Regions from separate parts of the Nonomuraea antimicrobica genome, predicted to be linked through region 2. Evidence: riboswitches for the same ligand, from Rfam matches in the RefSeq annotation. Region 2 holds a riboswitch; the other holds the start of a gene.
The links. A riboswitch is a leader RNA that binds a small molecule or an ion and turns the genes downstream of it on or off. The one in region 2 is predicted to bind glycine.
Positions count from the first base shown of each region.

Region 1: it holds a riboswitch for glycine, as region 2 does, so the genes downstream of both, gcvT (glycine cleavage system aminomethyltransferase GcvT) here and gcvP (aminomethyl-transferring glycine dehydrogenase) in region 2, are expected to answer to the same signal.

Region 1 covers NZ_BAAAZP010000103.1:58,418-73,294, forward strand. The annotation lists gene ABD844_RS29860 (glutamine synthetase family protein) at 1-629, shown strand, start outside; gene ABD844_RS29865 (aldehyde dehydrogenase family protein) at 639-1,982, shown strand; gene ABD844_RS29870 (3-oxoacyl-ACP reductase) at 2,011-2,775, shown strand; gene ABD844_RS29875 (gamma-glutamyl-gamma-aminobutyrate hydrolase family protein) at 2,787-3,482, shown strand; glycine riboswitch at 3,565-3,662, shown strand; glycine riboswitch at 3,667-3,751, shown strand; gene gcvT (glycine cleavage system aminomethyltransferase GcvT) at 3,794-4,879, shown strand; gene gcvH (glycine cleavage system protein GcvH) at 4,876-5,265, shown strand; gene ABD844_RS29890 (L-serine ammonia-lyase) at 5,324-6,700, shown strand; gene ABD844_RS29895 (hypothetical protein) at 6,681-7,196, opposite strand; gene ABD844_RS29900 (DUF6286 domain-containing protein) at 7,196-7,795, opposite strand; gene ABD844_RS29905 (amino acid deaminase/aldolase) at 7,933-9,126, shown strand; gene ABD844_RS29910 (DUF3618 domain-containing protein) at 9,176-9,508, opposite strand; gene bcp (thioredoxin-dependent thiol peroxidase) at 9,667-10,140, shown strand; tRNA gene ABD844_RS29920 (tRNA-Leu) at 10,371-10,443, shown strand; gene ABD844_RS29925 (hypothetical protein) at 10,463-10,987, opposite strand; gene ABD844_RS29930 (sensor histidine kinase) at 11,200-12,375, shown strand; gene ABD844_RS29935 (response regulator) at 12,372-13,025, shown strand; gene ABD844_RS29940 (ABC transporter ATP-binding protein) at 13,139-13,891, shown strand; gene ABD844_RS29945 (ABC transporter permease) at 13,893-14,877, shown strand, end outside.
Region 2 covers NZ_BAAAZP010000144.1:29,727-44,603, reverse strand. The annotation lists gene gcvP (aminomethyl-transferring glycine dehydrogenase) at 1-2,557, opposite strand, end outside; glycine riboswitch at 2,740-2,838, opposite strand; gene ABD844_RS35785 (MerR family transcriptional regulator) at 3,253-3,873, opposite strand; gene ABD844_RS35780 (bifunctional nuclease family protein) at 4,021-4,491, opposite strand; gene ftsR (transcriptional regulator FtsR) at 4,624-5,250, opposite strand; gene ABD844_RS35770 (double zinc ribbon and FHA domain-containing protein) at 5,274-5,786, opposite strand; gene ABD844_RS35765 (sugar phosphate nucleotidyltransferase) at 6,039-8,579, opposite strand; gene clsA (cardiolipin synthase ClsA) at 8,584-9,165, opposite strand; gene ABD844_RS35755 (phosphoribosylanthranilate isomerase) at 9,316-9,912, opposite strand; gene ABD844_RS35750 (response regulator) at 9,963-10,649, opposite strand; gene ABD844_RS35745 (sensor histidine kinase) at 10,646-12,358, opposite strand; gene ABD844_RS35740 (class I SAM-dependent methyltransferase) at 12,488-13,075, shown strand; gene ABD844_RS35735 (hypothetical protein) at 13,343-13,543, opposite strand; gene ABD844_RS35730 (enoyl-CoA hydratase/isomerase family protein) at 13,585-14,379, opposite strand; gene ABD844_RS35725 (alpha/beta hydrolase) at 14,376-14,877, opposite strand, start outside.

The DNA of each region.
Region 1 (14,877 bases), on a different contig from region 2:
CCAGGTCGATCACGTTCATGGCCAAGCCGAACCAGCGCGAGGGCAACTCCTGCCACATCCACATCTCGCTGCGCGGCGTCGACGGCGACCCGGTGATGGCGGGCGAGGAACAGTACGGGCTCTCGCCGCTCGGCGCGCACTTCATCGCCGGGCAGCTCGCCCTCATGCGGGAGCTGACCCTCCTCTACGCCCCCAACATCAACTCCTACAAGCGTTACGTGCCGGGCAGCTTCGCGCCCACGGCCGTCAAGTGGGGGGTGGACAACCGTACGTGCGCGCTGCGCCTCGTCGGCCACGGCCACTCGCTGCGCGTGGAGAACCGGGTGCCGGGCGGCGACGTGAACCCGTACCTGGCGGTGGCGGCGCTGGTGGCGGCCGGGCTGCACGGCATCGACGCCGGGTTGCCGCTGGAGGACCCGTACGCGGGCAACGCCTACGCCTCGGGGGCCGAGACCGTGCCGGTGACGTTGCGGGACGCGCTGGCCCTGTTCGAGGGGTCGAAGGCGGCCCGCGAGGCGTTCGGGGAGGACGTGGTCGGGCACTATGCGAACAACGCGCGGGTGGAGCTGACGGCGTACGACGCGGCGGTGACGGACTGGGAGTTGTTCCGTGGTTTCGAGCGAATGTGACGAGTGCGAATGAAGATCGTTAATCCGGCGACGGAAGCGGTGCTGGCCGACGTCGAGCTGGCCGACCCGGCCGAGGTCGATCGGGCGGTGGAGCGTGCCAGGAAGGCGTACGCGACCTGGCGCGAGGTGTCACCCGGAGACCGGGCGCGGCTGCTGCGCCGGTTCGCGGACCTGGTGGGCGAGCACGGCGCGGAGCTGGCCGGTCTTGAGCTGGCCAACGCCGGCCACCCGATCGGCAGCGCGCGCTGGGAGGCCGGCACCGTACGCGACGTGCTGCACTTCTACGCCGGAGCCCCCGAGCGCAACCACGGCAGGCAGATCCCGGTGCCGGGCGGCGTGGACCTCACGTTCCAGGAGCCTCTGGGCGTGGTCGGGGTCATCGTGCCGTGGAACTTCCCCATGCTGATCATGTCGTGGGGCGTCGCCCCCGCGCTGGCGGCCGGCAACACGGTGATCGTCAAGCCGGCCGAATGGACCCCGCTGACCGCGCTGAGGCTGGCCGAGCTGGCCCTGGCGGCGGGCATCCCCGAGGGTGTGCTCCAGGTCCTGCCCGGGGCGGGGGAGGTCGCGGGCGCCCGGCTGGTCGAGCATCCGGACGTGGCCAAGATCGTGTTCACCGGCTCGACCGAGGTGGGCAAGGAGATCGCCGCCAAGGCGGCGCGGCAGGTCAAGCGGATCACCCTGGAGCTGGGCGGCAAGTCCGCGAACATCGTGTTCGCCGACTCCGACCTCGAGAAGGCGGCGCGGACCGCGCCGTACGCCGTCTTCGACAACGCGGGCCAGGACTGCTGCGCCCGCTCCAGGATCCTCGTCCAGTCCTCCGTGTACGACGAGTTCATGGCCCTGCTCACCCCCGCCGTGCTGGGCGTCAAGGTCGGCGACCCCCTCGACGAGTCCACCGAGATGGGCCCGCTGATCAGCGCCGAGCACCTCGGACGCGTCCAGGGCTTCGTCGAGGGCACCCCCTACCTGCGCGGATCCTGCCCGCAGGGCAAGGGCTACTGGTTCCCGCCGACCGTGCTGACCTCGGGGGTCACCGACCGGGCGTTCACCGAGGAGATCTTCGGCCCGGTGGTGTCGGTGGCCCGGTTCGAGGACGAGGCCGAGGCCGTACGCATCGCCAACGACACCCCGTACGGGCTGAGCGGCTCGATCTGGACCCGCGACGTCGGGCGGGCGCTGCGCGTGGCCAGGGCCGTCGAGTCGGGCGCCCTGTCGGTCAACTCCCACTCCTCGGTGCGCTACTGGACCCCGTTCGGCGGCTTCAAGCAGTCCGGCCTCGGCAGAGAACTCGGCCCGGACGCCCTCGCGGCGTTCACGGAGACCAAGAACGTTTTCATTTCGACGGAGTGAACGACCAGTCGGACACGGAGTGAGGCACATGCAGCGGTTGCAGGATCGGGTGGCGGTCGTCACCGGCGCGGGCAGCGGGATCGGGCTGGCCACGGCCCGCAGGTTCGCGGAAGAGGGAGCCAAGGTCGTCTGCGCGGACATCGACGAGGAGGCGGGCGTCAAGGCCGCGAACGAGGTCGGCGGCCTGTTCGTACGCGCCGACGTGACCAGCGAGGACGACGTCGTCCGCATGTACCGCACGGCCCACGACACCTACGGCAGCGTGGACGTCGCCTTCAACAACGCCGGCATCTCGCCGCCCGACGACGACTCGATCCTGGAGACCGGGCTCGACGCCTGGCGCCGCGTCCAGGAGGTGAACCTCACCAGCGTCTACCTGTGCTGCAAGCACGTGATCCCGTACATGCGCCGCCAGGGCAAGGGCTCGATCATCAACACCGCGTCCTTCGTGGCCGTGCTGGGGTCGGCGACCTCGCAGATTTCCTACACCGCCTCCAAGGGCGGGGTGCTGGCGATGTCGCGGGAGCTGGGCGTGCAGTTCGCCAGGGAGGGCATCCGGGTCAACGCGCTGTGCCCGGGACCGGTGAACACGCCGCTGCTGCGCGAACTGTTCGCCAAGGACCCGGAGCGGGCGCAGCGGCGGCTGGTGCACGTGCCGGTGGGCCGCTTCGCCGAGGCGTCGGAGATCGCGGCCGCGGTGGCGTTCCTGGCCAGCGACGACGCCTCGTTCATCACGGCCAGCGAGTTCCTGGTGGACGGCGGCATCTCCGGCGCCTACGTCACGCCGCTGTAGAGGGGGTCGCGATGCGGCGTCCGGTCATCGGCATCACGTGTTACGTCGAGTCCGCCACGTTCACGGTGTGGCGGGACACGACCGCCGCGCTGCTGCCGTACGCGTACGTGGAGCAGGTCGTACGGGCCGGCGGGCAGCCGGTCCTGCTGCCTCCGGCGGGCGAGCCCGCCTCGGTCGTACGGGGTCTCGACGGGCTCATCCTGGCCGGCGGCGGCGACATCGACCCGGCCAGGTACGGCGCGGAGCCACAAGAGCAAACCGGCTATATCCGCAAATTTCGCGATGAGGCCGAATTCTCGCTGCTCGCGACGGCCCTCGACGGCGGCCTGCCCTACCTGGGCATCTGCCGCGGCCTCCAGGTGCTCAACGTGGCCCTCGGCGGGACCCTCCACCAGCACCTTCCCGACGTGGTCGGGCACACCGGCCACTGCCCGGGCCCCGGCCAATTCGGCGATCTGCCGATCGTCCCCGTCCCCGGCACCCGCCTGGCCGAGGCGCTGGGCGCGGACCCGGTGACCGTGCCCCACTACCACCACCAGGCCGTCGACCGCCTCGCCCCCGGCCTGACCGTCACGGCCACCACCGCCGACGGCACGATCGAGGCCGTGGAGCCGGGCTCCCCCGGCCCGTTCACGATGGCGGTGCAGTGGCATCCGGAGGCGGCTGAGGACCACGCGCTGTTCGAGGCTCTCGTCAGGGCCTGCTGACCGTCCCGCGCACGGAGCCACCGAGCGGCCGCGCGACGCGACAAGAGCCCCGTAACGGCACTAGGCTGGCGGACATCACCGGCGAAACCGTGCGGGAGAGAGCCCTGACAGCCGGTCAGGGCCCCTGAAGGAGCAAGCCCTCCCCGCGAACCTCTCAAGGCAAAGGACCGCACGGCCACGGTGTCTCTGGAAAGCAGGTCCCTGGCGGCCTCGCCGAAGGTGAAAGTCCGGCAAAAGTCGGGCGAAGCTCTCAGGCACCGATGACAGAGGGGGAGGATGCTGGCATCCACTCCTGTCCTGAGGTGCGACAAATGTCCAGACCGACACCGCTACGCGACGTTCACGAGAGCCTCGGCGCCACGCTCACCGACTTCGCGGGATGGCTCATGCCGCTCCGCTACGGCAGCGAGTCCGCGGAGCACAGGGCCGTCCGCGAGGCGGCCGGGCTGTTCGACCTCTCCCACATGGGCGAGATCTTCCTGACCGGGCCGCAGGCCGGCGAGGCGCTCGACTACGCCCTGGTCGGACACCTGTCGGCACTCGCTCCCGGGCGGGCCCGCTACACCATGATCGTCGACGAGCGGGGCGGGGTGCTCGACGACCTCATCGTCTACCGGCTCGGGGACGACGAGTACATGGTCGTGGCGAACGCCTCGAACTACGAGAAGGTCGGGACCGAGCTGACGAACCGCGCGAAGGCGTACGACGTGGTGGTCGAGGACCGCTCCGAGCAGTACGCGCTGATCGCCGTCCAGGGGCCCCGCGCCCAGGAGATCCTCGCCACGCTCACCGACGCCGACCTCGACGGCCTCAAGTACTACGCGGGCCTGCCCGGCCTGGTGGACGGACGGCAGGCGCTCATCGCCCGCACCGGCTACACCGGCGAGGACGGGTTCGAGCTGTTCGTCGCCAACCAGGACGCGGTGCCGCTCTGGCACGCGCTCGTGGCGGCCGGCGAGCCGTACGGGCTCAAGCCGGCGGGCCTGTCCAGCCGCGACACGCTCCGGCTGGAGGCCGGCATGCCGCTGTACGGCAACGAGCTGAGCGCGCGGCTCACCCCGTTCGACGCGGGGCTGGGCAGAGTGGTGAAATTCGACAAGCCCGGCGACTTCGTCGGCAGGGCGGCGCTGGAGGCGGTCAAGGACGACCGGCCACGGCGCCGGCTCGTCGGCCTGGTCGCGCGGGGCCGCCGGGTGCCGCGCCACGGCTACCCGGTGACCAAAGACGGCGTCGTCGTCGGCGAGGTCACCAGCGGTGCGCCTTCCCAGACCCTGGGGAAGCCCATTGCCATGGCCTACGTCGACACCGGCGCCGAATCAGGCCTGGCCGTGGACATCCGGGGCAGCCAAGAGCCTATGGACCTGGTCGAGCTGCCCTTTTACAGGAGGAACAAGTGAGCAACATCCCTGACGACCTGAGCTACACCAAGGAGCACGAGTGGGTACGCGGTGTCGAGGACAGCGTCACCGTGACCATCGGCATCACGGCCTTCGCCGCCGAATCCCTTGGTGACGTCGTCTTTGTGCAGCTCCCCGACGTCGGCTCGAACGTCGAGTCGGGTGACTCGGTCGGCGAGGTGGAGTCCACCAAGTCGGTGAGTGAGATCTACACGCCCGTCGGCGGCGAGGTCGTCGAGGTCAACCAGGCCGTAGTTGACGATCCCAGCCTGGCCAACAGCGACCCGTACGGCGACGGCTGGATGTTCAGGGTACGCGTGGAGGGCGACCCCGGCGACCTGCTCACGCCCGAGGAGTACGCCGCCTTCACCTCGGACGGCTCCTGACCCTTTTGCGCCGGGGCCCGTGATCCGGGCCCCGGCCCTGCCTGAAAGGCGCCCATCAATGGCGATCAGCGTCTTCGACCTCTTCAAGATCGGCATCGGCCCGTCCAGCTCCCACACGGGCGGCCCGATGGCCGCCGCGCACAAGTTCGCCCGCGGACTGCACCACGACGGCCTGCTCGACCGGGTGGCGCACGTCGAGGCCATCCTGTACGGCTCACTCGGCCTGACCGGCAAGGGCCACGGCAGCGACAAGGCCGTGCTGCTCGGCCTGTCCGGCGAGAAGCCCGAGCTGGTGGACGTCGACACCGTGGACGCCCGCGTCGCCGCCATGCGCGAGTCGGGCACCGTCAAGCTCTACGGCACGCACGAGATCCCCTTCGTCGTCGGCGAGCACCTCGTCTTCGAACGCAAGATCTCGCTCCCCGAGCACCCGAACGGCATGCGCTTCACCGCCTACGACGCCTCCGGCGAGCGCCTGCGGGAGAAGGTCTACTTCTCGGTCGGCGGCGGTTTCGTCGTGGACGAGAAGGCCACCGGCGCCGACCGCATCAAGCCTGACGACACCGTTCTCCCCTACCCCTTCACCACCGGCGAGGAGCTGCTCAAGCACTGCTCGAACACCGGTCTGTCGATCTCCGCGCTGATGCTGGAGAACGAGCGGGCGTTCGGCCGCACCGAGGCCGAGATCCGCGCGGGCCTGCTGCACCTGTGGCAGGTCATGTCCGAGTGCGTACGCCGCGGCATCTCCAAGGAGGGCGTGCTCCCCGGCGGCCTGAAGGTCAAGCGCCGCGCCAACCAGCTCCACCGCCGCCTGCAGTCGGAGCCGGCCGAGAAGGACCCGTTGCAGGCCATCGACTGGGTGACGCTGTTCGCGCTGGCGGTCAACGAGGAGAACGCCGCCGGTGGCCGCATCGTCACCGCCCCCACCAACGGCGCCGCCGGCATCATCCCGGCCGTGCTGACCTACTACACCCGTTTCATCCCCCACGCCGACGACGAGGGCGTCATCCGCTTCCTTCTGACGGCCGGCGCGATCGGCGTGCTGTTCAAGGAGAACGCCTCGATCTCGGGCGCGGAGGTGGGCTGTCAGGGCGAGGTGGGCTCGGCCTGCTCGATGGCCTCGGCCGGCCTCACGGAGGTCCTCGGGGGCACGCCGGAGCAGGTGGAGAACGCGGCCGAGATCGGCATCGAGCACAACCTGGGCCTGACCTGCGACCCGATCGGCGGCCTGGTCCAGATCCCGTGCATCGAGCGCAACGCGGTCGCCTCCAACAAGGCCATCACCGCCGCCCGCATCGCCCTGCGCGGCGACGGCCGCCACTTCGTCGCCCTCGACAAGGCCATCAAGACGATGCGCATCACCGGACAGGACATGTTGGACAAGTACAAGGAGACCTCACGCGGCGGCCTGGCCGTCAACGTGATCGAGTGTTGACCAGGCGCCGCACGTGCAGGCGGACGACGGCCGGGCACTCGTCGTCGCGGACCTCGCGGCGGATGCGGCCGACGATGTCCTGGTCCAGTTTGCTCACCACCGAGCCCACGTCGGCCGCCGCCGGGCAGGTCAGGCCGATGCGCAGGCCGTCCTCGCCGACCCGCACCCCCGCCCGGCCCAGTCCGTCCACTCCCTTGAGGCCGACGAAGAGCATCGCGGTGCCCGTGCCGTTGTGGGCGCCGCGGCGTCCCCAGCCCAGGCAGAGCAGCAGCCAGCGCAGCGACACCAGGGCCAGGAGCAGCAGGCCCAGGGCCAGCATCCACAGCGGCCAGGGGTCCTCCGCCAGCGTCCTGTGGGTCTGCGCGGGCAGCACCTTGGCGCCCGGCGGCAGGCCGAAGAGGCGGTCGTGGCCGCGCAGCCACGCGTAGATCCCCAGAGCCAGCAGCGTCCCCCCGACGACGGCCAGGCCGACGCGGTTGCCGGTGTACTGGCGCATCAGACGGCCCTCCTGCGCAGGCGTACCACGACCTCGCCCGTGCCGAGGGTGCCCACGCCCGCCAGGCGGTCGCCCACGGCGGTGCCGACCTGCCTGAGCATCTGGCCGGAGCTCTCGGCGCTGGTCATGACCGTGACCTCGATGGTGCGCCTGCGCAGCCGTACGCGGGCTTTGTCCACCCCTGCCACCTGCTGTGCCGCCGCGCGCAGGGTACGGCGCAGCCCCGAGCGGGTGATGCCGAGGACGATCAGCGGGTCGGACGTCTCCACCGGCACCAGCGTGGTACGGCCGGGCACGACCGCCAGCAACAGCATCAACGTGCCCGCCCCCGCCATGGCCAGGGCGAGAGTGGCGGTCTGCGGCCAGGTGCTCTTGCCCGCGAGGTCGACCAGTTCGTTCACCGGGACCCAGCCGAGCGGCGCGCCGAGCAGCCCCGACACCACCTCGGCCGTGCTCGCCCCCAGCCCGGCGGCCAGCGTGACCGCGACCAGAGCCCCCGGCACCGTGCGCGCCGGCCTGAGCACCCTGCTCGCCCTGCGCAGTCCGGTGTGCCGCGGGGTGACGGCGGCACCGGGCAGCATCTGCTGAAGCGTGGTCATCACAACGACAGACGTACATGGTTCCGGCCTGGCCTGGACCGCGCCCTCGCCGCCGGTTTGCCCGAACATTACGGGGCCGCCGAGTAACACGAACAAGCCTCATCTTCATTTGCCCCATATGTCGTTACGCTTCCCCTATGGATGACCGCCTGCGCTACGACCGCGCGACAGCGGGCCTCGAACCACCGTTCGCGATCCTCGACCTGGCGGCCATGCGGGCCAACGCGGCCGACCTGGTGAGACGGGCGGCGGGCAAGCCGATCAGGGTGGCCAGCAAATCCGTACGCAGCCGCCCGCTCCTCGAACGCATCCTGGCCATGGACGGTTTCCAGGGCATCATGGCCTTCACCCTGCCGGAGGCGCTCTGGCTGGCCGCGCACGGCTTCACCGACATCCTCGTCGCCTACCCCACGGCCGACCGGCGGGCGCTGGCCGCCCTGGCCGGGGACGCCGACGCCGCCAGGCACATCACCGTGACCGTCGACTCGGCCGCCCACCTGGACTTCGTCGAGGCAGCCGTCGCCGCGGTGCGCTCCCGGTCCGAGATCAGGACCTGCATCGAGGTCGACGCCGCCTACCTCGCCGTCGGCGGCAGGTTCAGGGCGGGCGTGCTGCGCTCCCCCGTACGCGAGCCCGAGCAGGCCGTCCACCTGGCCGCCGACATCGCCGCGCGCCCGGGCTTCCGGCTGGCGGGGCTGATGGCGTACGAGGCGCAGATCGCCGGGCTCGGCGACGACCCGCCCGGCAACGCCGCCTACGCCCGCCTCGTCAGGCTCATGCAGACCCGCTCGGCCAGGGAACTCGTCCTGCGGCGCGGACGCGTCGTGAACGCCGTGCGCCAGGTCGCCGACCTGGAGTTCGTCAACGGCGGCGGCACCGGCTCGGTCGAGCGCACGGTGCGCGAGAAGGCGATCACCGAGGTGGCCGCCGGGTCGGGCTTCTTCCACCCCCGGTTGTTCGACTTCTACCGGCGGTTCACGGGGCGTCCTGCCGCCCTGTTCGCGCTGCCGGTGGTGCGGCGTCCCGGCCCGGACGCGGTGGCCGTGCTCGGCGGCGGCTATCCGGCCTCCGGCACGCCGGGGCCGAACCGGCTGCCCCAGCCGTACCTGCCCGCCGGGCTGCGGTACGCGCCCGACGAAGGCGCGGGCGAGGTGCAGACCCCGCTGCTCGGCCAGGCGGCCGGGGACCTGCGGATCGGCGACAGGGTGTGGTTCAGGCACGCCAAGGCGGGTGAGCTGTGCGAACGCTTCGACGAACTGCACCTCGTCGAGGGCGACACGGTGGTGGAGTCGGTGCCGACCTATCGGGGCGAGGGCCGCACGTTCCTCTGAAGCGGTGCAGCGGACCCCGATGACGCGGTGCGGCGGACCCCGAGAGCGATCAGCGCCGACGCCGGCGCCGCCACAGCACGACGGCCGCCCCCACGACCAGCACGGCGCCGATGCCGATCAGCACCGGCGAAAGGTCGGGCGGACGCTCTTCCTCCCACAGGCGATCGGGGTCGTCCGCGTATTCGACCGGCCGCGGCGTGACGCCCAGCGCGTCGCCGACGGACGCCACGAAGTGCCCGGCCCTGCTCTTGACGTCGGCCACCGTACGCTCGGCGACCCGCTTGGGGCTCACCCGGTCGGCGATGGCGTCGACCGTCTGCGCCAGCTCGGCGCGGGTCCGTGCGATCCGGCGTTCCAGTTCGTCGGGATCGGTGTCGGCCATGGCTCTCCTTCCGGCCGTACGCGTGCCCTCGCGGCGGGCCCCGTCCGTTGCGCGTCGTCGCGCGTACGTTGTGGTCGTGATCAGTCTGTCAGGTCGGCGCGCCGTACGGGACGGCGGGCAGGCCGGTAGGTTGGCGAGACGAACTCGAGGAGGGCCCTTTGACCGAAACCAAGCTCGCGCCCGGCGACGCCGCGCCCGAGTTCACGCTACCCACCGCCGACGGCGGCACCGTCTCTCTCGACGCCTACCGCGGCAAGCGGGTGATCCTCTATTTCTACCCCGCCGCGATGACGCCCGGCTGCACCAAGCAGGCGTGTGACTTCCGCGACAACCTCGGCCAGTTGACGGCCGAGGGTTACGTGGTCCTCGGCGTGTCGAAGGACAAACCGGAGAAACTTGCCAAGTTCGTCGAGCGCGACGCGCTGACCTTCCCCCTGCTCTCCGACCCCGACCTGACCGTCCACCATGCCTTCGGCGCGTACGGCCCGAAGAAGCTGTACGGCAAGGAGGTCGTGGGCGTCATCCGCTCGACGTTCGTCATCGACGGCGACGGGAAGGTGGAGCAGGCGCTCTACAACGTGAAGGCGACGGGCCACGTGGCCTCGCTCAAGAAGAGACTCGGCCTGGCCTGAGCGACCGGCGGGTCCTCTCGTGCCGGAGGGCCCGCATCCCCCGCCCGACCGCGCGATGGCGAACGCCGCCGCCCGTGCCGCCGGAAGCCGGAAAGCTCGTACGGCGAGGGCCCCGCGGCCGTGCACAGGCTGTAGGATTGGCGGCACGCGGCAGGGAGAACGATTGACCCTCCACTGTCCGCCTCGCCATCCCCGACCGACGATTCCGCAGGTGCGGGAGAGGCGAAAAAGGGGTCGTAGCCCAATGGCAGAGGCGCAGTCTTTAGGTGGCTGTCAGTGTGGGTTCGAATCCCACCGGCCCTACGAAATGCCCATTCCCTGCTCAGCCGTAGCTCGTGGGCCCCGGCGCGGGCTCCATGGGGTTCGGGGCGTCGGGGTTCGGGGCGTCGGGCATCCCGGGAGGCGGCGCGGCGCAGCGCACCCCGCCGTCGACCCACTCGCAGTAGGGCGCCATGTTCCCGGGACCACCGAACTCCGGAGCCCGCGGGGCCCAGCCGGGCTGCACGTGGCCGAACCTGCCGTGGTCTTCTGCGGCATCGCTGAAGGCGGCCACGGTTACGCCGCCGAGCAGGACGCCGGCGACGAGCCCTACCAGCCCCGCGCCCACGACCTGAGTGCGCCGGCGGCGGAAGAAGCCGTCCGCGCGGGGCGTCTCCCGCTCCCAGCTCGCCGGACCCGGCTGCATGGGCGGGATGTGGGTGTATGCCTGATCTGCCTGTTCGCCGTACCTGAGCCGGTCGCGATCTCCGCCCGGCTCGTTCAGGTTCTGCGTCGGCTGCGCCGAGCTCGGGTCGCGCGGCGCTTCCTCTTCGCCGCGCGACCCAGCGTCGCGATCATGATCCGCCATCACGATCTCCCTTTACTCGCCCCGCGAAGGGCGCTCCCAATGACGAGAATGCCAAGGCGACCGTAAGCCCCGCGTAAGCACTCGGTCATGAAAGATCTCCACACTGGCCGGCCGCCGGTCGTGGCGGTCCCGGCCATGTAAGACCTGGGTCGTACACGGACTTCCGCCTCCAGACGGACCAATGCCTGGGCGGCCGTACATATCGTGATGATGTGTTCGGCAAGGTACGGGCGTGGTCCAGGCGCCACGAGAAGGCGGCGAGCGCACTCAGGGTGGCTCCCCTGGCGGTGCTGTGCACCGCCTTCGCGGTGCCGTACGCGGCCACCGAGCCGGTCGGCCCCGCGGCCCTCTCCCTCGGCGTGCCGGGCTTCCTGGGCCTGTCCGCGGCGCTGATCGTCCCGCTGGCGTGGCGGGACCGGCCGCTGGCCACGTTCGCGGCCGTGTCGCTGGTCAGCTTCGCGCAGTGGCTGGCGGGGATCGACCCGCTGCCCGCGAACTTCTCGGTGCTGGTCGCGCTCTGGGGGGTGGCCCACCGGTGCTCGTTCCGTTGGGCGCTGGCGGCGTGCCTGGTGACCGAGCTGGGCGTGTTCCTGGCGGTGGTCAACTGGCTCGACGCCACGCTCGGCATGTTCACCAGCGGCTCGATACTCGTGGTGACGATCTGGGTGACCGGCCTGTACGCCAACACCCGCCGCCGCTACCTGGAGGGCCTGGAGGAGCGCGCCGAGCGGGCCGAGCGCGAACGCGACCAGCAGGCCAGGATGGCCGCCGCCGCCGAGCGGGCCAGGATCGCCAGAGAGCTGCACGACGTCGTGGCCCACAACGTCAGCGTCATCGTGGTGCAGGCCGACGGCGCCGGCTACGCCCTGGACAGCGACCTGGAGCAGGCCCGCCTGGCCGTCATGAACATCTCCAAGACCGGCCGCGCCGCCCTGGCCGAGATGCGCCGGCTGGTCGGCGTCTTGCGCGAGAACGAAGCCGAGGGCACCGACTACACCCCGCAGCCGGGGCTGGACCAGCTCGACGAGCTGGTACGCGGCTCGGCGGTGCCCGCCAGATTACGAGTCGGCGGCGTCCCCGCCGAGCTGCCCGAGGGTCAGCAGCTCGCCGTCTACCGCATCGTCCAGGAGGCGCTGACGAACGCGCTCAAGCACGGCGGCCCCGGCGTCTCGGCCACCGTGGAGATCGACTACACCGGCCCCGACCTGGTGGTGCGCGTGACCGACGACGGGCGGGGCGCGGCGGCCCCGGAGAGCCCCGACGGCCACGGCCTGATCGGGATGCGCGAACGGGTCGGCATGTTCGGCGGGGCGGTGTCGGCGGGCCCCAGGCGGGGCGGCGGCTTCGAGGTGCTGGCCAGACTGCCCATGACCAAGGAGGCGGCGTGATCCGCGTGATGCTGGTCGACGACCAGGAGCTGCTGCGGGCCGGGTTCAGGATGGTGCTCGGGGCCCAGCCGGACATCGAGGTGGTGGCGGAGGCCGGCGACGGCGCGGCGGCCCTGGAGCTGCTCCGCACCACGCAGGTGGACGTCGTCCTGATGGACGTGCGCATGCCCACCATGGACGGCGTGGAGGCCACCAGGCGCGTCCAGGGGCCCAAGGTGCTCATCCTGACCACGTTCGACCTCGACGAGTACGCCTTCGCGGCGGTCAAGGCGGGCGCGGCCGGGTTCCTGCTGAAGGACGTGCCCCCGGCCGACCTGGTCAGCGCCATCAGGGTCGTGCACGCGGGCGAGTCCGTGGTCTCGCCGAGCACGTTGCGGCGGATGCTGGACCGCTTCGCCGCCCAGCTCCCCACCGGCGAGCCCATGGCGGGTGCGGACGAGCTGACGCCGCGCGAGCGCGAGGTGCTGCTCATGGTGGGGCGCGGCCTGTCCAACACGGAGATCGCGGGCCGGCTGGAGGTGGCCGAGGCGACGGTGAAGACGCACCTGGGCCGGGTGCTGGCCAAACTGGGGCTGCGCGACCGGGCCCAGGCGGTCGTGTACGCGTACGAGGCCGGGCTGATCGTGCCCTCCCGTCGGCCGGAAGTCTGACCCGGGTCATCTCCCGGCGCACCCGAAGTCCCTCCTCAAGGCCCAGGGAAGGGGGAATTTCCGCTCCTAGCGTGAGTCGCGTCGAAAATTCGTGACGTATCGAAGGAGTGGACGTGACCCTCACCGAGACCCGGCGTCAGGCCCCGCCCGCCGTGGTGGCCGCCGATCTGAGCAAGGAGTACGGCCAGGGCGACGCCCGGGTGCACGCCCTGCGCCGGGTGAACGTGTCCTTCGCCACCGGGGCGTTCACCGCCATCATGGGCCCGTCGGGATCCGGGAAGTCGACGCTGATGCACTGCCTGGCCGGGCTCGACACCGCCACCTCGGGCACCGTGCACATCGGCGACGTGGAGCTGACCGGGCTGAGCGACCGGCAGCTCACGCTGCTGCGCCGGGAGCGGATCGGCTTCGTCTTCCAGGCGTTCAACCTGCTGCCCACGCTGACCGCCGAGCAGAACATCCGCCTGCCGCTGGACATCTCCGCCCGCCAGGCCGACCAGGCGCTGTTCGACCGGGTCGTCGAGACCGTCGGGCTGCGCGAACGGCTCGCGCACCGGCCGTCGGAGCTGTCGGGTGGTCAGCAGCAGCGGGTGGCCGTGGCCAGGGCGCTCATCAGCAAGCCACAGGTGATCTTCGCCGACGAGCCCACCGGGAACCTCGACTCCCGCAGCGGCGCCGAGGTGCTGTCGTTCCTGCGCGCCTCCGTACGGGAGCTGGGCCAGACCATCGTCATGGTGACGCACGATCCCGTGGCGGCGGCGTACGCCGACCGCGTGGTGTTCCTGCGTGACGGCGAGCTGGTCACCGAGGTCACCGCGCCGACGCCGCAGTCCGTGCTGGACACCCTCGTCCGGCTGGAGGCGTGAGGTGCTGAAGACCGCGCTGGCCGGGCTGCGCGCGCACCGGCTGAGGCTGCTGCTCACGTCGCTGGCGATCATGCTGGGCGTGGGCTTCATCGCGGGCACGTTCGTGCTGAACGACACCGTCCAGGCCGGTTTCGCCCAGCGGGTGACGGCCGACGCGGGCAAGGTGGACGTGGTCGTGCTGCCGGGGAAACCCGACGGCGTGCTGCCGGAGGAGGTGCTGGAGCGCGTACGGGGGCTGCCCGGCGTGCGCGAGGCGCAGGGCCTGGTCCGCGGCAGCGCCCCCGTCCTGGGCAGGGACGGCAAGGTCGCCGGCAACGCCGCCACCACCGCCCTGTCGATCGTCACCGGCCCGCTCGACCGCAGCGACGTGGTCTCCGGCACCGGCCCCGGCACCGACGACCAGGCCGCCGTGCTGGACGAGAACACCGCCGAGCGGCAGGGCTTCCGGCTCGGCGACACGATCGCCGTGCTCGACCCCGACGGGGCCGAGCACCGCTTCAGGCTGGTCGGCCTGATCGACACCGGCGTGGACCAGATGCTCGCCTACACCGGCGCGGTCGGCTTCACCCCGGCCGTGGCCAGGCGCATGACGGGCGCGAAGGGGTACGCCGAGATCGACGTCGCGGGCTCGGCCCCCGGGCTGGCGCGGGACGTCGAGGCGGCCGTCGGCGGCGCGTACCCGGTCAAGACCGGCGCGGAGCTGGCCGACGACCTGGCCAGGGCGGCCGGGGTGGAGGCCCGCCAGTTGACGCTGGGCCTGCTGATGTTCGGCGTCGTGGCGATGATGGTGGCCGCGCTGGTCATCTACAACACCTTCAACGTCCTCGTCGCCCAGCGCACGCGGGAGATGGCGCTGCTGCGCTGCATCGGGGCCACGCGCGGGCAGGTGTTCGGCTCGATCGTGCTGGAGTCGGCCGCCGTCGGCCTGCTGGCCTCCGCGTTCGGCCTGCTCATCGGGTACGGCCTGGCCACGCTGACGCTGACCG
Region 2 (14,877 bases):
GGTCCAGCTCGGTGAGGTCCTCGCTCTCGGTCGGCTCGATCATCAGCGTCCCGGCCACGGGGAAGGACATGGTCGGCGCGTGGAAGCCGTAGTCGATGAGCCGCTTGGCCACGTCGTCCACGGTGACGCCGGTCTCCTTGGTGATCTGGCGCAGATCGACGATGCACTCGTGCGCGACCAGGCCGCCGCGGCCGGTGTAGAGCACCGGGTAGTGCGGGGACAGCCGCCTGGCCAGGTAGTTCGCCGACAGGATGGCCTGCTCGGTGGCGGCCTTGAGCCCCTCCGCGCCCATCATCCTGACGTACGCCCACGAGATCGGCAGGATGCCCGCCGACCCGTACGGGGCCGCGGAGACGGGGCCGACCGGCGCGTCGTCGTGCAGGGGGTGGCCGGGCAGGTAGGCGGCCAGGTGGCCGCGGACCGCGACGGGCCCGACGCCGGGGCCGCCGCCGCCGTGCGGGATGCAGAAGGTCTTGTGCAGGTTGAGGTGGGACACGTCGGCCCCGAAGTCGCCCGGCCTGGCCAGGCCGACCAGCGCGTTGAGGTTGGCGCCGTCCACGTACACCTGGCCGCCGGCCTCGTGCACCTTGGCGCACACCTCGGTGATGCTCTCCTCGTACACGCCGTGCGTGGACGGGTACGTCACCATGATCGCGGCCAGCGCGGCACGGTGCTTGTCGATCTTGGCGTCGAGGTCGGCCAGGTCCACGTTGCCGTCGTCGTCGCAGGCCACGACCACGACGCGCATGCCGGCCATGACGGCGCTGGCGGCGTTCGTGCCGTGGGCGGAGGACGGGATGAGGCACACGTCGCGTCCCTCGTCGCCGTTGGCGCGGTGGTAGGCGCGGATGGCCAGCAGCCCGGCGAACTCGCCCTGCGAGCCCGCGTTCGGCTGGATGGAGACGGCATCGTAGCCGGTCACCTCGGCCAGCCAGCTCTCCAGCGTGCCGATCAGGTCGCGGTAGCCCTCGGCCTGGTCGGCCGGCGCGTACGGGTGGATGGCCGCGAACTCGGGCCAGGTGATCGGCTCCATCTCGGTGGTCGCGTTCAGCTTCATCGTGCAGGAGCCGAGCGGGATCATCGAACGGTCGAGCGCGATGTCCTTGTCCTGCAGTTTGCGCAGGTAACGCAGCATCGCGGTCTCGGAGCGGTGGCTGTGGAAGACCGGGTGGGTCAGGTACGCGCTCTCGCGCCGCAGCGTGCCGGGCAGCGCGTCGGGGGCGTTCCCCGCGTCGACCTCGCCGCCGCCGATCACCCCGAAGGCGGCCCACACCTTGGCCACCTCGGCGGCGCCGGTCTTCTCGTCGCAGGCGACGGAGACGTGGTCGGCGTCCACCTGCCACAGGTTGACGCCCCGCTCGACGGCGGCGGCGACGACCTCGGCGGCCCGGCCGGGCACGCGGGCCAGCACGGTGTCGAAGAACTCGCCGTGCACGACCTCCACGCCCGCGCCGCGCAGCCCTTCGGCCAGGGCGGTGGCGTGGCGGTGCACGCGGTGGGCGATGCGGCGCAGGCCGTCGGGGCCGTGGTAGACGGCGTACATGCTGGCGATGACGGCCAGCAGGACCTGCGCGGTACAGATGTTGCTGGTGGCCTTCTCGCGGCGGATGTGCTGCTCGCGGGTCTGCAGGGCCAGGCGGTAGGCGGGGTCGCCGTCGGCGTCCACCGACACGCCCACCAGGCGGCCGGGGAGCTGGCGCTGCAGCCCCTCCCGCACGGACATGAACGCCGCGTGCGGCCCGCCGTACCCGAAGGGCACCCCGAACCGCTGCGAGGACCCGATCGCGATGTCGGCGCCCAGCTCGCCGGGGGCGGCCACCAGCGTCAGGGCCAGCAGGTCGGCGGCGGCCACGACGAGCGCCCCGGCCTCATGGGCGGCAGCGGCCACGGCGCGGAAGTCGCGCAGCCGCCCGGACGCGCCCGGGTACTGCACGAGCAGGCCGAAGCACTCGGGCAGGTCCCCGTCGAGCGAGTGCTCCACGAGCCGGATGCCGAGCGGCTCGGCCCTGGTGGCGAGCACGGCCTTGGTCTGGGGCAGCGCGTCGGCGTCCACCACGAACACGTCGCTCTTCGACCGGCCGGCCCGGTGGGCCAGCGTCATGGCCTCGGCCGCGGCCGTGCCCTCGTCCAGCAGGGACGCGCCCGCCACGGGCAGGCCGGTCAGGTCGGAGACGACGGTCTGGAAGTTCAGCAGCGCCTCGAGGCGGCCCTGCGAGATCTCCGGCTGGTACGGGGTGTAGGCGGTGTACCAGCCCGGGTTCTCCAGCAGGTTGCGCCGGATGACGGCGGGCGTCACGGTGTCGTGATAGCCCAGGCCGATCATGGAGGTGAGCACCCGGTTGCGCCCGGCCAGCGCGCGCAGCTCGGCGATGGCCTCGGCCTCGCCGATCGCGGCGGGCAGCCGGAGCCGGTCCTTGGCCCTGATGGCCTCGGGCACGGCCACCGCCACCAGGTCCGCGACGGATTCGAAGCCGACGGCCTCGAGCATGCGCTGCTGCTCGGACTCCGACGGCCCGATGTGCCTGGACGAGAACGGCGGAGCTGACAGATCGGTCATGGGGTGTGCCTCCCGAGGCTTATGGAGACCGGCGCCAGGGCGCGGGCGAGTGCCGGATCTCCCCCTCTGTCAGCGCGGGCCCGCGATGTGCACGGTGCCGCGACCTGAGAGCTTCACCCCGCGGTAGGGCTTGCACCGTCGGTGAGGCACGCCTGGCGGGCGCGCCTGCTTTCCAGAGTTGCCTCGCCCGAGCGGTACAGATGCCTGAGAGATTCCGGGGAGGGTTGCTCCTTCGGCGCCCCGGCGCCCTGGGGGCCCGGGGACTCTCCCGCACGGGGTCGTCAGCCTTGCTGTCCTAGATTACTACGGTAAGCCGCGATTGCCGCTCACCGCACCGCATGCCCCCTTCCGCACGTCGCAAAGTCTTTGCCGTGAGGCGGAGGTCACGGGCACGAAACCCGTCAGGCGCTCCGGAGCGACGGACGCGGCCCGCCTCGGGCGGGCCCTCAAGAGCCGTGGGTCATGGGAGCGCGGTGTGGCGGGTGCGGCCGGGGTGGCGGGAGTTTCGCGGTGGCCGGGCTGCGCCAGGTGTGGCCGGGCTGTGCCCTGTACGGCCGGGCTGTGCCATGTGACGTGGCATGGAGGCCGGTGAGGCGCTCGGCGCCGGTGCGGAAGGCGCCTACGGGGGCGGCGGCGCCCCGGGCGCGAGGCCCCGTCCAGGCGCGGGAGGGGCCGTCGAAGAGGGTCGGAGGCGCCTAGCCGATGCGCCGGGCGCGGCGGCGACGGGCGAGCTCGTCAGCGGGATGGTCGGCCGGGACGGTGTCCTCGACCGCCGCGCGTTCCCCCGGCAGCTCCGCGAGGGAGCCCTCGACCTCGCGCCAGACCCGCCCGAGCGCGATGCCGAACACGCCCTGGCCGCCCTGGAGCAGGTCGATCACCTCGTCGGCCGAGGTGCACTCGTAGACGCTGACGCCGTCGCTCATGAGCGTGATCTGCGCGAGGTCGGCGACCCCGCGGTCACGCAGGTGCTGGACGGCCGTACGGATCTGCTGCAGGGACACCCCGGTGTCGAGCAGCCGCTTGACGACCTTGAGCACCAGGATGTCGCGGAAGCTGTAGAGCCGCTGGGAGCCGGAGCCGTGGGCGGCTCTTATCGTGGGCTCCACCAGGCCCGTGCGCGCCCAGTAGTCGAGCTGCCTGTAGGTGATGCCGGCCGCCGCACAGGCCGTCGGCCCGCGGTAGCCGATGTCGTCCGGCACCGCCGCTGGCTGCTCGTCGAAGAGCAGACCCTGCTCCCCGGCACGCTGCCGCGCGCTCTCGCGCCGCACCGGATCTTCCTGGCCGGCCGTCTTTCCCTCGCCGCTGCTGACCGCCACGCGGACCTCCGGCTTTCTCTCATCCCGCGGCCTGATCTGGGGGTTCGTAAAGGGCGACCACGGGTTTCACTTGCACCGTAGGACCGTGACCATGCTCAGTCAACGATCCGGCTCGGCGCGTCGTGAAGCGTAAATGCACTGAAATACCTACCCCGCCCTGCCGAAGTCTTCGGGAGTGATCGTGTCAAGGAACTCCCTGAACTTCTCCACCTCGTCCTCCTGGTCGTCGGGGATGATCACCCCGGCCTCCTGGACGACCTCTTCGCTGGCGAAGATGCGCGCCCCGGTGCGCAGGGCGAGCGCGATCGAGTCGGACGGCCGCGCGCTCACCTCGACCCCGTTGGAGAACACCAGATCGGCGAAGAAGATGCCGTCGCGCAGGGCGACGATGTTGACCGCGCGCAAGCCGACACCCAGCGCGCTCAGCACGTCTCGGAAGAGATCGTGCGTCAGCGGCCTCGGCGGCGGCTCCTCAGCCTGGGCCAGGGCGATGGCCGTGGCCTCTGTCATGCCAATCCATATAGGAAGGAACCGCTCCCCGTGAGCCTCCTTGAGCAAGACGATCGGCTGATTTGTGGGCATTTCTACTCGAACGCCCACGACCTCCATCTGCAACACGGGCTGCTCCGTATTCCTGACCGGTCACCCGGCACAGCTCTTCGATCATCGCTTCTGTTGACTGGCTACTGCACTTCAACGTAACACCCAGCGGGCCTGGAATGCGCCCTCGCCTCCCAGCCCGCTACGGTCTCAGCGCCCCAGGACCGATCGGACACCCGTCCGCACAAGGGATGCGTGCAGGTCGAGCAGGAGCGTGGACAGCTCTCTGGCGACCTCGTCGGCCTCGCCGATGGCCCCCGGGGCGCGCCGTTTGAGAATGGGCGCGACGGCCTGCTCGACCAGCCCCGCCTCGCGCTCGGCGGCGGCCTTGACCGCACGCAGATGGCGGGCGTGCAGGCCGAAGCGGGCCAGGGCGCCCACGGTGCGGGCCACCTTGAGCGCCTCCTCGTCGTAACGTCTGGCCACGGGGGCCAGCAGGCCGTAGTCTTCGAGCTCGCCGAGCGTCTCGTCGTCGATCCCGGCGGCCTCGATCAGCTCGGCCCGGCTGAGCCTGACCTCCTGGGCCTGCTGCACGGCGCGCGGCAGGCCGAAGCTCTCCGCCATCTTGTCCTTGATCACCCGCAGCGGCAGGTAGTGGTCGCGCTGCTCGGTGAGGATGAACCGGAGCTGCTCCACGTGCAGATGCGTGAACTTGCGGTAGCCGGAGGGGCTGCGCTCGGGCTCGATCAGCCCTTCGCCCTCCAAGAACCTGATCTTGGAGATCGTCACATCCGGGAACTCGCCCTGCAGGAGGGCGAGCACCTCCCCGATGCTCATGTACGAGCGTGCCGCCTGAGAAGTCATACGCCGGCGTGGCCGCGCATCAGGAAGAGGAGGCGGAACTTGCCGATCTGCACCTCGTCTCCGGAGTGCAGGGGAACCTCCTCGATCCGCTCCCGGTTGACGTAGGTGCCGTTGAGGCTGCCCACGTCGCGCACCGAGAACTGGCCGCCGCGGTGGCGGTAGAACTCGACGTGCCGACGGGAGACCGTGATGTCGTCGAGGAAGATGTCACTCTCGGGATGGCGCCCGGTCGTGGTCAGCTCTTTGTCGAGCCGGAAGCGACTGCCCTGGTTGGGGCCCCTGGTCACCGTGAGCAATGCCGTGCCCGGCGGCAGTTGCTCGACGAGCGCCCGCTCGGCCAGGAGCATGTCGCCTGTCTCAGCCTCGTACGCCTCGATTCCCGCGACGGAGATCGTCGACGTGGTGTCCCCGGAGACCTCGGGCCTGGTCAGCGGTGACCCACAACGGGAACAGAAACGGGCATCCTCGGGGTTGGCGTGCCCGCACTGCGTGCAGTAGACGCTCGGCATCGATCGGCTCGGCCTCCTACCGCGAAGACGCGACGGTGCTCAGGGGCGCGCCTCGCTTCGCTTTTTCAAGTTTGCGAATGCCGCAACTTACGCTGATCAGCGGCAAAGGTCAAGGCGGGGCGCTGCACTGTGGTTCGGACGCAGACAAAGTTACCGTCGCCCCCGCCCCGTGGTCCATGCCGCCGCGCGTTTCTACATTACGATCTTGCGGCACTCTCTGGGCACATCATCGGCAAACCCTTTCCGATCACGCTATGTGACAGGGCCGGTCCGCGGCCCGGGAACGGCTCGTTTCGCCGCCCGTTCCACGATGCGGGCCCACCGTTCGAGCAGGGACTGGGCGGCGTCCAGGTCCGCGGCCTCGGCCCACAGATCGGTGACGGGCTCGGCGGCGGCGGGCAGCACCAGCACCCAGCTCCCGTCGTCGCGGGTCACCCGGACGCCGTCGGTGGTGTCGACGCGGCGCTCGCCGGGCTCGGACTCGGCCGCCTCGATGACCGAGCGCATGACGGCGCCCTTGGCCGCCCACGGGGTGGGCACGGTACGGCGGAGCTGGCGTATCTCGGGGATCCTGGCGTCGATCTGGCTCAGCGACAGCCGGGTGCGGGCGACCAGGCCCAGCAGGCGCAGGAACGCCGCCAGGCCGTCGATGGCGTGGCTGAACTCCGGCACCACGAACCCGCCGCGCCCGTCGCCCGCGAAGATCATGTCGGGCCCGGCGGCGGCCGAGGTGAGGGCGTCGAGCGCGGTGGGTGTCCACTGCACCTGTACGCCGTGGAAGCGGCAGACCTGCTCGGCGACCCGGGTCGTGGTGACCGGCAGCGCCACCCGGCCGCCCCTGCGCTCGGCGGCGACCAGGTCGAGCACGACCAGCAGGGCGCGTTCGTCGTCGATGAGCCGGCCCCGCTCGTTCACCAGGGCGATGCGCTCGCCGACCGGGTCGAAGCGCACGCCGAACGCCGCCCGCGAGGAGCTGACCAGCTCCGACAGGCGTTGCAGGCCGCGGCGGCGCTCGGCGAGCGTCTCGGTGGGCGAGACGTCGTCGAGGCGGGCGTTGACGGTGAGCACCTCGACGCCGACGCGGCCGAGCAGGGAGGGCAGCACCAGCGAGGAGGTGCCCCCGGCGCAGTCGACGACGACCTTCATGTCGCCGACGCCGTTCACGCCGACGGTGCGCAGCAGCTCGTGGGTGTAGTCCTCCACGGCCCTGGAGGGATAGGCCAGTTCGGCGATCTCGCCGGGGAACGCGCGGCGGAACTCCTGGCGGGAGAAGACCCGCTCCAGCTTGCGCTGGGCGGCCGGGGGCAGGTCGGCGCCGCGGTCGTCCATGATGACGATGTCCACGCTCTGCGGGTCGCCGGGCGTGGTGCGCAGCGCGAGGCCGCCCGCGGCCGACACCCTGGCCGTGTGGAAGCGGGCGACGGGCAGCGGCGCGGCCTCCAGGTCGAGCACGTTGATGGCGCTCGCGGTGAGCGCGCCGATGACCGCCCGCTTGAGCGCCCTGGCGGCGAGTGAGCAGTCGCGGGAGGTGACGACGTACTCGCCCTTGCGCAGGGTGGTGGCGTACGCGCCGGCCAGGCGGACGCACAGCTCGGCGGTGATCTCGACGTTGACCAGGCCGCTGACGCCCCTGGGGCCGAACAGGCCGCGCCGGCCGCGCGACTCCCAGATGACGCTGGTGTTGACGACCGCGCCGGCCTCGATGGTCTTGAAGGGGTAGACCTTGACGCCGCTGGAGACGTACGCCTCGGCCTCGATGACGCATTCGTCGCCGATGATCGCGTTCTCCTCGATCCGGGCGCCGGCCATCACGTCGGTGCTCTTGCCGATGACGCAGCCGCGCAGGTGGGCGCCGGGGCCGAGGTAGACGTTGTCGTGCACGACCGCGCGGTGCAGGACGGCGCCCTCGCGGACGACGGCGTTGTTGCCGAGCACGGTGAACTCGCGCAGTTCGGCGCCCGCCTCGACCTTGGCGTATTCGCCGATGAGCAGCGGGCCCCTGAGCACGGCGTCGGGGTCGACGGTGGCGGAGCCGGCGACCCAGACGCGGGGCGACAGCTCGAAGCCGCCGATGTCCAGCTCGACCCGGCCGGACAGGGCGTCGGCCTGGACCTTGAGGTAGCTGTCGTGGGTGCCGACGTCCTCCCAGTAGCCGTCGGCGACGTAGCCGTAGATGGGGGCGCCGCGCTGGAGGAGGTCGGGGAAGACGTCGGAGGACCAGTCGACCGGCTCGCCGCGGGCCACGGCGTCGAGGACCTCGGGCTCCATGACGTAGATGCCGGTGTTGACGGTGTCGGAGAAGACCTGGCCCCAGGTGGGTTTCTCGAGGAAGCGCTGAACGCGGCCCTCCTCGTCCACGATGATGATCCCGAATTCGAGGGGGTTGGGGACTCGCTTGAGCCCGATGGTCACTAAAGCCTGATTTTCGCGGTGAAAGCGGATCATGTCGGATAAATCGATATCCGTTAGTGCATCGCCGGAGATCACGAGAAATCGGGCGTCGCGGAGGCGGTCGGCGGCGTTCTTGACGCTGCCCGCGGTGCCCAGCGGGAGGTCCTCGGTGGCGTACTGGAGGCTCATGCCCAGCTCGTCGCCGTCGCCGAAGTAGTTGCGCACGAGGGCGGCCAGGAACTGCAGGGTCACCACGGTCTCGGTGATGCCGTGCCGCTTGAGCAGGCGCAGGACGTGCTCCATGATCGGGCGGTTGGCCACCGGGAGCAGGGGTTTGGGCTGGTTGGCGGTCATCGGACGCAGCCGAGTGCCCTCCCCGCCCGCCATGACGACCGCCTTCACCCGATCACTCCTTCTTGGCCGCCTTCACCAGTTGGCGCACCTGCACCACGTACAGCAGCCCCGACCACCAGTACAGTCCCGTTCCCCAGAGCGCGAATGCCCACCCGACAATTTGCGCAGTTTCGGCATACCATCCGGCGTGGGAGGCAAGGAAGAGGAGGGGGAAGGCGTACATGAGGTTGAACATGGCGGCCTTGCCCAGGAAATGCACTTGAAGTGCCCTATAGCCATGTTTGCGAAGTACGGGGGCGAAACTCGCGACGAAGAGTTCCCGCGCGAGGATGACGGCGACCAGCCACCACGGGATCACGTCACGCAGCAGGAGGCCCAGGAGGGTGGCGAACACGTAGAGCTTGTCGGCGGCCGGGTCGATGATCCGCCCGAGCCTGCTGGTCTGGTTGAACGCGCGCGCGATCTTCCCGTCGAGCCAGTCGGTGAAACCCGCCACCGCGAGGAGCCCGATGGCCCACCCGTCCGCCTTGGGCCCGAGCACCAGCCAGAGGAACACGGGAACGCCCAGCAGACGCAGGAAGCTCAGCAGGTTGGGGACCGTCCAGATTCGGTCCTCGGCGGAAGTTTCACTCACGCTGCAGACCCTACTGCGTGGAACTCCAACGTAGCGGCCCGCCTGTGACCGGCCTTCGCGGGGCGGCTCCGGCCCCTTCGAGCCGCCTGCCCGCGCCTTACCCGACCGCCGCGCCCCACCCGGCCGCCGCGCTCCTGGCCGTTGGCGCGCTCATCCGCCGATCTTGCCGACCGCCCGCAGGAACGCCTCGATCAGGGCGGAGTCCTTCACGCCCGGCGCGCTCTCCACGCCGCTGGACACGTCGACCCCCCACGGCCCGGCGGCCGCGATCGCCTCGCCCACGTTGGCCGGGTCGAGGCCCCCCGCCAGCAGCCAGTGCCCGGAGGGCCGGCCGCGCACGGCCGCCCAGTCCCACGGCTGCCCGGAGCCCGCGTGGGGCGCGTCGACGATGAGCAGGTCTTCGTCGTAGGCGCCGCAGCGCAGGTCGGCCTGCGCGTCGACGGCCCTGACCAGGCGCACCCCGAGGTCCTTCAGGGCGGTGAAGTCGCGGTGCGGGTGCTTGCCGTGCAGTTGGACGCCGCGTACGCCCGAGGCCAGCACCGCCTCCCTGACCGTTTCGGGGTCCTCGCCACGGAACACGCCGACGGTGAGCACGTGCCCGGGGACGAGCGCGGCCAGCTCCGCCGCGCGTTCGGGCGTCACCCGGCGCGGGCTGCGGGTCAGGACGAACCCGATGGCGTCGGCGCCCGCCTCGACGGCCGTGGCCACGTGCTCGGGCTCGCTCAACCCGCAGATCTTCACATACACGTCTCCGACCTTAGCGGTGGCGGGCGGCTGCCGGGGCCCGGACACGGCTCTCAGGCCGCGGGGCCGCCGCGCGGCTGGCGTACGGGGCGGAAGGAGGCGTCCACCAGGCCGGTGCGGTGGGCGACGACGGCGGCCTGGATGCGGTTGCGCAGGCCCAGTTTGTCCATCGCGGCGGCGATGTGGGTCTTGACCGTGGTGACGCCGACGTGCAGCTCCTCGGCGATCTCCGCGTTGGACAGGCCGGTGCCGACCAGGGCCAGCACCTCAAGCTCGCGCTCGGTCAGCCCCGGCGGCGCCGCCGGGGCGGCCTGCTCCTCCGCGGCCAGGAACCGCTCCACGACCCGGCGCAGCACCGAGGGCGCGAGGAGCTGCTCCCCCGCCGCCGCCCGGCGCACGGCGTCGACCATCCGCTCCGGGTCGTCGTCCTTGACCAGGAAGCCGACCGCGCCCGCACGCAGGGCGGCGTAGACGTTGCCGTCCTCGGCGAACGTGGTCAGCACCACGATCCTGGCCCCCGGACGGGACGCGAGCACCCGCCTGATCGCCTCCAGGCCGTCGACCCTCGGCATGCGCAGGTCCATGAGGATCACGTCGGGCAGGTGGCGCTCCGCCAGGCGCACCGCCTCGGCGCCGTCCTCGGCCTCGCCCACGACCTCCATGTCGCCCGTGGCCTGCAGCAACATCCGTACGCCCGCGCGTACGAGCGCCTGGTCGTCGGCCACCACCACGCGGATCATGCCGCGTTCCCCCTACTGTTCCCCTTGTTGCTTCCCCTGCCGCTTCCCCGCCTGCCGCCCTGTCTGTCTCTCTGTTTGTCGCCCTGCCCGGTCCCCTGGCCGTTCCCCTGAGGGATGCCCTGCGACAGGCGCGTGGGCAGGTGGGCGGCCAGCAGCCAGCCGCCCTCCCCGTCGGGGCCGGCGCTGAGGGTGCCGCCCAGCGCGCGTACCCGCTCGCGCATGCCGGCCAGGCCGCGTCCGGAGGGGGGCAGGCGTTCGATGGCGGTGGGCGGACGCCCGTTGCGGACCTCCACGGCCAGCCCCTCGTCCGAGGGGGTCACGGAGACGCGGACCCGGGTGCCGGGGCCTGCGTGCTTGAGCACGTTGGTGAGTCCTTCCTGGACGATGCGCGCGGCGGAGGCGCGCGCGATGAGCGGGGCCTGGTCGGTCACCGGGTCGAGGACGAGATCCACGACCAGCCCGGCGGCCGACATGCGCTCGGCCGACTCGCGTACGACGTCGGCGGGGTTGGCCAGCAGGTCGGGCTGTCGGTCGGGGTCGCGCAGCAGGTCGAGCAGGTCACGCAGGTCCTGCAGCACCTGGTGGCCGGTCTGGCGGATATCGTCGAGCGCGTCGGCGACCGGGCCGTCGGGGGCGGTGTAGCGGGCGGCCCCGGCCCGCAGCACCATGGCTCCGACGTGGTGGGCGACGATGTCGTGCACGTCGCTGGCGATGCGCTCCCGCTCGGCGAGCTGGTCGGCGCGCACCTGCGCGACCGCGGCGCGGGCCGCCTCCTCGGCGCGCAGCCGCTCGGAGGCCGCGGCGTGGCGGCGCATGCCCAGGTAGCGGCCGATCGCGATGGGGGTGGCGACCAGCGTCATGAGCACGCCGACGCGGAAGGCGGTGATGTCGGTGTCGTCGCCGACGACGGCGATCGCGGTCAGCAGGCAGCCCGTCATGTACGCGGCGATCGTCCAGGCCCAGGACACCACCCGCATGGCGAACACCCCGACCGCGATCAGGGTGAGGATCACGCACGTGTTGACCGCGTCGTTCAGATAGGTGTCGGCCGAGACGAGCAGCACGCCCTGGAGCAGGAAGACCAGGCCGGGCAGCCGCCTGGCGACGCCCAGCGACAGCCCGCCCACCACGGCCAGCAGGCCGACCACCCAGACCGGCAGGGTGCCCGAGTGCCAGGTGGTCCAGGTGCTGAGCACGGTGATCGCCACGCCGCCCGCGGCGAGCAGCGCGTCGGGGGTGACGTCACGCTCGTCCAGCCGCTCGGCCGAGCTGCGCAGGTACGCGCCGAGCACGGCCGGGAAGACGGGCAGCAGCACGGAGTAGATCCACAGGTTGCCCGAGAGCGGGACGCCCGGGTCGGCGATGTTGAGCGCGGTCGCGGCGATGCTGGCGACCACGGCCAGGGCGGTGGCGCGGAAGCCGGCGCGGTATCCGGCCACGCCCAGCGACACGCACAGGAGGATCTGAGCGGTGTTGGAGGTGAACGACCCGAGCAGGTCGGTGGCGGCCAGGAACGCCGCCAGGTAGAGGGTGACGGGGACCGGCCAGCGGCGCACCAGCCCCATGGGCAGGCCGACCAGCAGGGCCATCGAAAGGTTCAGCACCGCGGGCATGTGCTCCGTGTCGCCCGCGTGCGCGGTGGTCAGCAGGTCGAGACCCACCCCGGAAACCGCGAGCAGGACATCTAGCGGCAGACCACGCCAACGCATGGACACACCGTATCCGCCACGTGCGATGCGCCGATCCTCCGCGCGGAGGACCCCGCCTCCTCCAAGTGGCCGCAGGTCCGCCCGGACGGGGGAGCAATGCGGGCCGGTCGCGGCCCTAGGTTTCGGGGCATGCCCAACGACACCGCGGTTTTCCTCGGCCAGTTCCTGCGCTCACCCGCCTCCATCGGCGCGGTCGCGCCCAGCTCGCGGCGGCTGGCCGCGGCGGTCTGCGCCCCGATCCCGGAGCGGGGCGAGCCGATCGTGGTGGAGCTCGGGCCCGGCACCGGCCCGTTCACGGCGGAGATCCAGCAGCGGCTGGGCGGGCGCGGCCACCATCTGGCCGTGGAGCTCAACGAGGCGATGGCGGGGCTGCTGGCCGAACGCTATCCCGCGGTGGACGTGGCGCACGACGACGCCTCGCGGCTGAGCGACCTGCTCGCCGAGCGCGGGCTGGGGCCGGCGGAGGTGGTGGTGAGCGGGCTGCCGTGGGCGGCGTTCCCCGAGGGCTTGCAGCACGAGTTGCTGGGCGCGGTGACGGGGGCGATGAGCCCGGGGGCGGCGTTCACGACGTTCTCCTACATCCACGCCATCCCGCTCAGCTCGGCGCGGCGGTTCCGCGCGCTGCTGGCCGAGCGGTTCGAGGAGGTCGTGCCTGGGCGTACGGTCTGGCGCAACACCCCTCCGGCCTTCGTCTTCCACGCCCGCAGGCCCCGCTGAGCCACCCGCCGAACGCGCGTGGGGCGCGTGTGGCCGGTGTTCAGGTGGTTGCCCCTGCGGTGTCCGGGCGGCGGGCCGGCCACAGGTGAGCGGGGTGTCCGGGCCGCCCGACCGGCGCCCGGATCGAGCGGGCCGCGCCCTTGTGGCCGGGAGGCTGCTGCTCAACCTCCTCGGGGCACGAGCGCCCGGACCTCCCGCGGCTTTCGCTGCGGCCGTTGCTCTGTGGCACTTCTCGCCGCGGCCCTGTCGCGGCCTGCCGCCGGTCGATCACGTCGCCTCCATGATCGAGCTCGCGGCGGGCGTGCGGATGGCTGACCTCCTCCTCTGCTGCCTCGTGGACGCCGACAACCGCACCAGCCACGGGAATGCCCCTGCCCGGTGGTCCGAGGCGGCGTTCTCGGCCTCGGTGAGCAGGGCCCTGATCTCCTGGTGCCGGCGCAACAGGTCCACCCTGTCGTTGTCCTTCATGAGGCCCGCCTACCCGAGGGCCGGACGAGCACACCAGCCGGTCAGCCGAACGACGGAGGCCGCTTGTCCCGCAGCGCGCGTACGCCCTCCGACACGTCGGGGCCGGTGAAGCCGAGGAACTCCATCGCGAGCGAGGCGTCGAACGACGGGCCCGCCAGGCGCAGCCAGTTGTTGAGCGAGTATTTGGTGAGCCTGATCGCCTCCTGGGCGCCCGCGGCGAGCCGGACGGCGATCTCCATCGCCTTGTCCTGCACCTCGTCGTCGTCGACGCAGAGACTCACCAGGCCCATCCGCTCGGCCTGCTCGCCCGAGACGGGCTCGCACAGCAGGAGGTGGTATTTGGCCTTGGCCAGGCCGCACAGCAGCGGCCAGACGATCGCGGCGTGGTCGCCGGCCGCGACCCCGAGCCGGGTGTGGCCGTCGATGATGCGCGCCGTGCGGCCCGCCACGGAGATGTCCGCCAGCAGCGCCACGGCCAGCCCGGCGCCCACGGCCGGCCCTTCGACGGCGGAGACGACCGGCTTGGAGCAGTTGAGCACGTTGTAGACGATGTCGCGGGCCTCGGCGAACACGCGCAGCCGGGTGGCGTGGTCGCGCGTCATCTCCTCGATCATGGACAGGTCGCCGCCCGCCGAGAACGCCCGGCCCTCGCCCCTGACCACGATCGCGCGTACGGCGTCGTCGCGGTCGGCGTCGCGCCAGATCTCGCCCAGCTCGCGGTGGGCGGTGGCGTCGACGGCGTTGAGCCGCCCCGGCTCGCTGATCGTGATGCGCAGCACGCCCTCGGCCGGGTGGTCGAGCCGCAGCTTGGCGTAGCGCTCGTAGACGTCGTTCACCAGGACTCCCGCAGCCGGTCCGCGACGTATTCGCGGGCCTCGACGGCCTGGTCGAACAGGCCGGGCAGGACGAAGAAGCTGTGCACCGCGCCCTCGAACCTGCGCAGCTCGGCCGGGACGCCCGCCTCGGCCAGCCGGGCGGCGTAACGCTCGCCCTCGTCGCGGAGCACGTCGTACTCGGCGGTCACGACGGTGGCCGGGGCCAGGCCGGAGACGTCGGGCAGGCGCAGCGGGGACAGCAGGGGGTCGGCCGGGTCGACGCCGTCGGCGTACTGGCGGGCGAACCAGGCCATCTCCTCGGCGTCGAGCCCGTAGCCCTTGGCGTGCAGGACGTAGCTGGGCGTGTCCATGGCCACGTCGAGCACCGGGTAGACGAGCACCTGGTGGGCCAGGCTCAGCCCGGCGTCGCGGGCCTGCCAGGCGGCCACGGCGGCCAGGTTGCCGCCCGCGCTGTCGCCGATCACGGCCACGCTGCCGTTGCTCTGGTAGAAGGCGGGG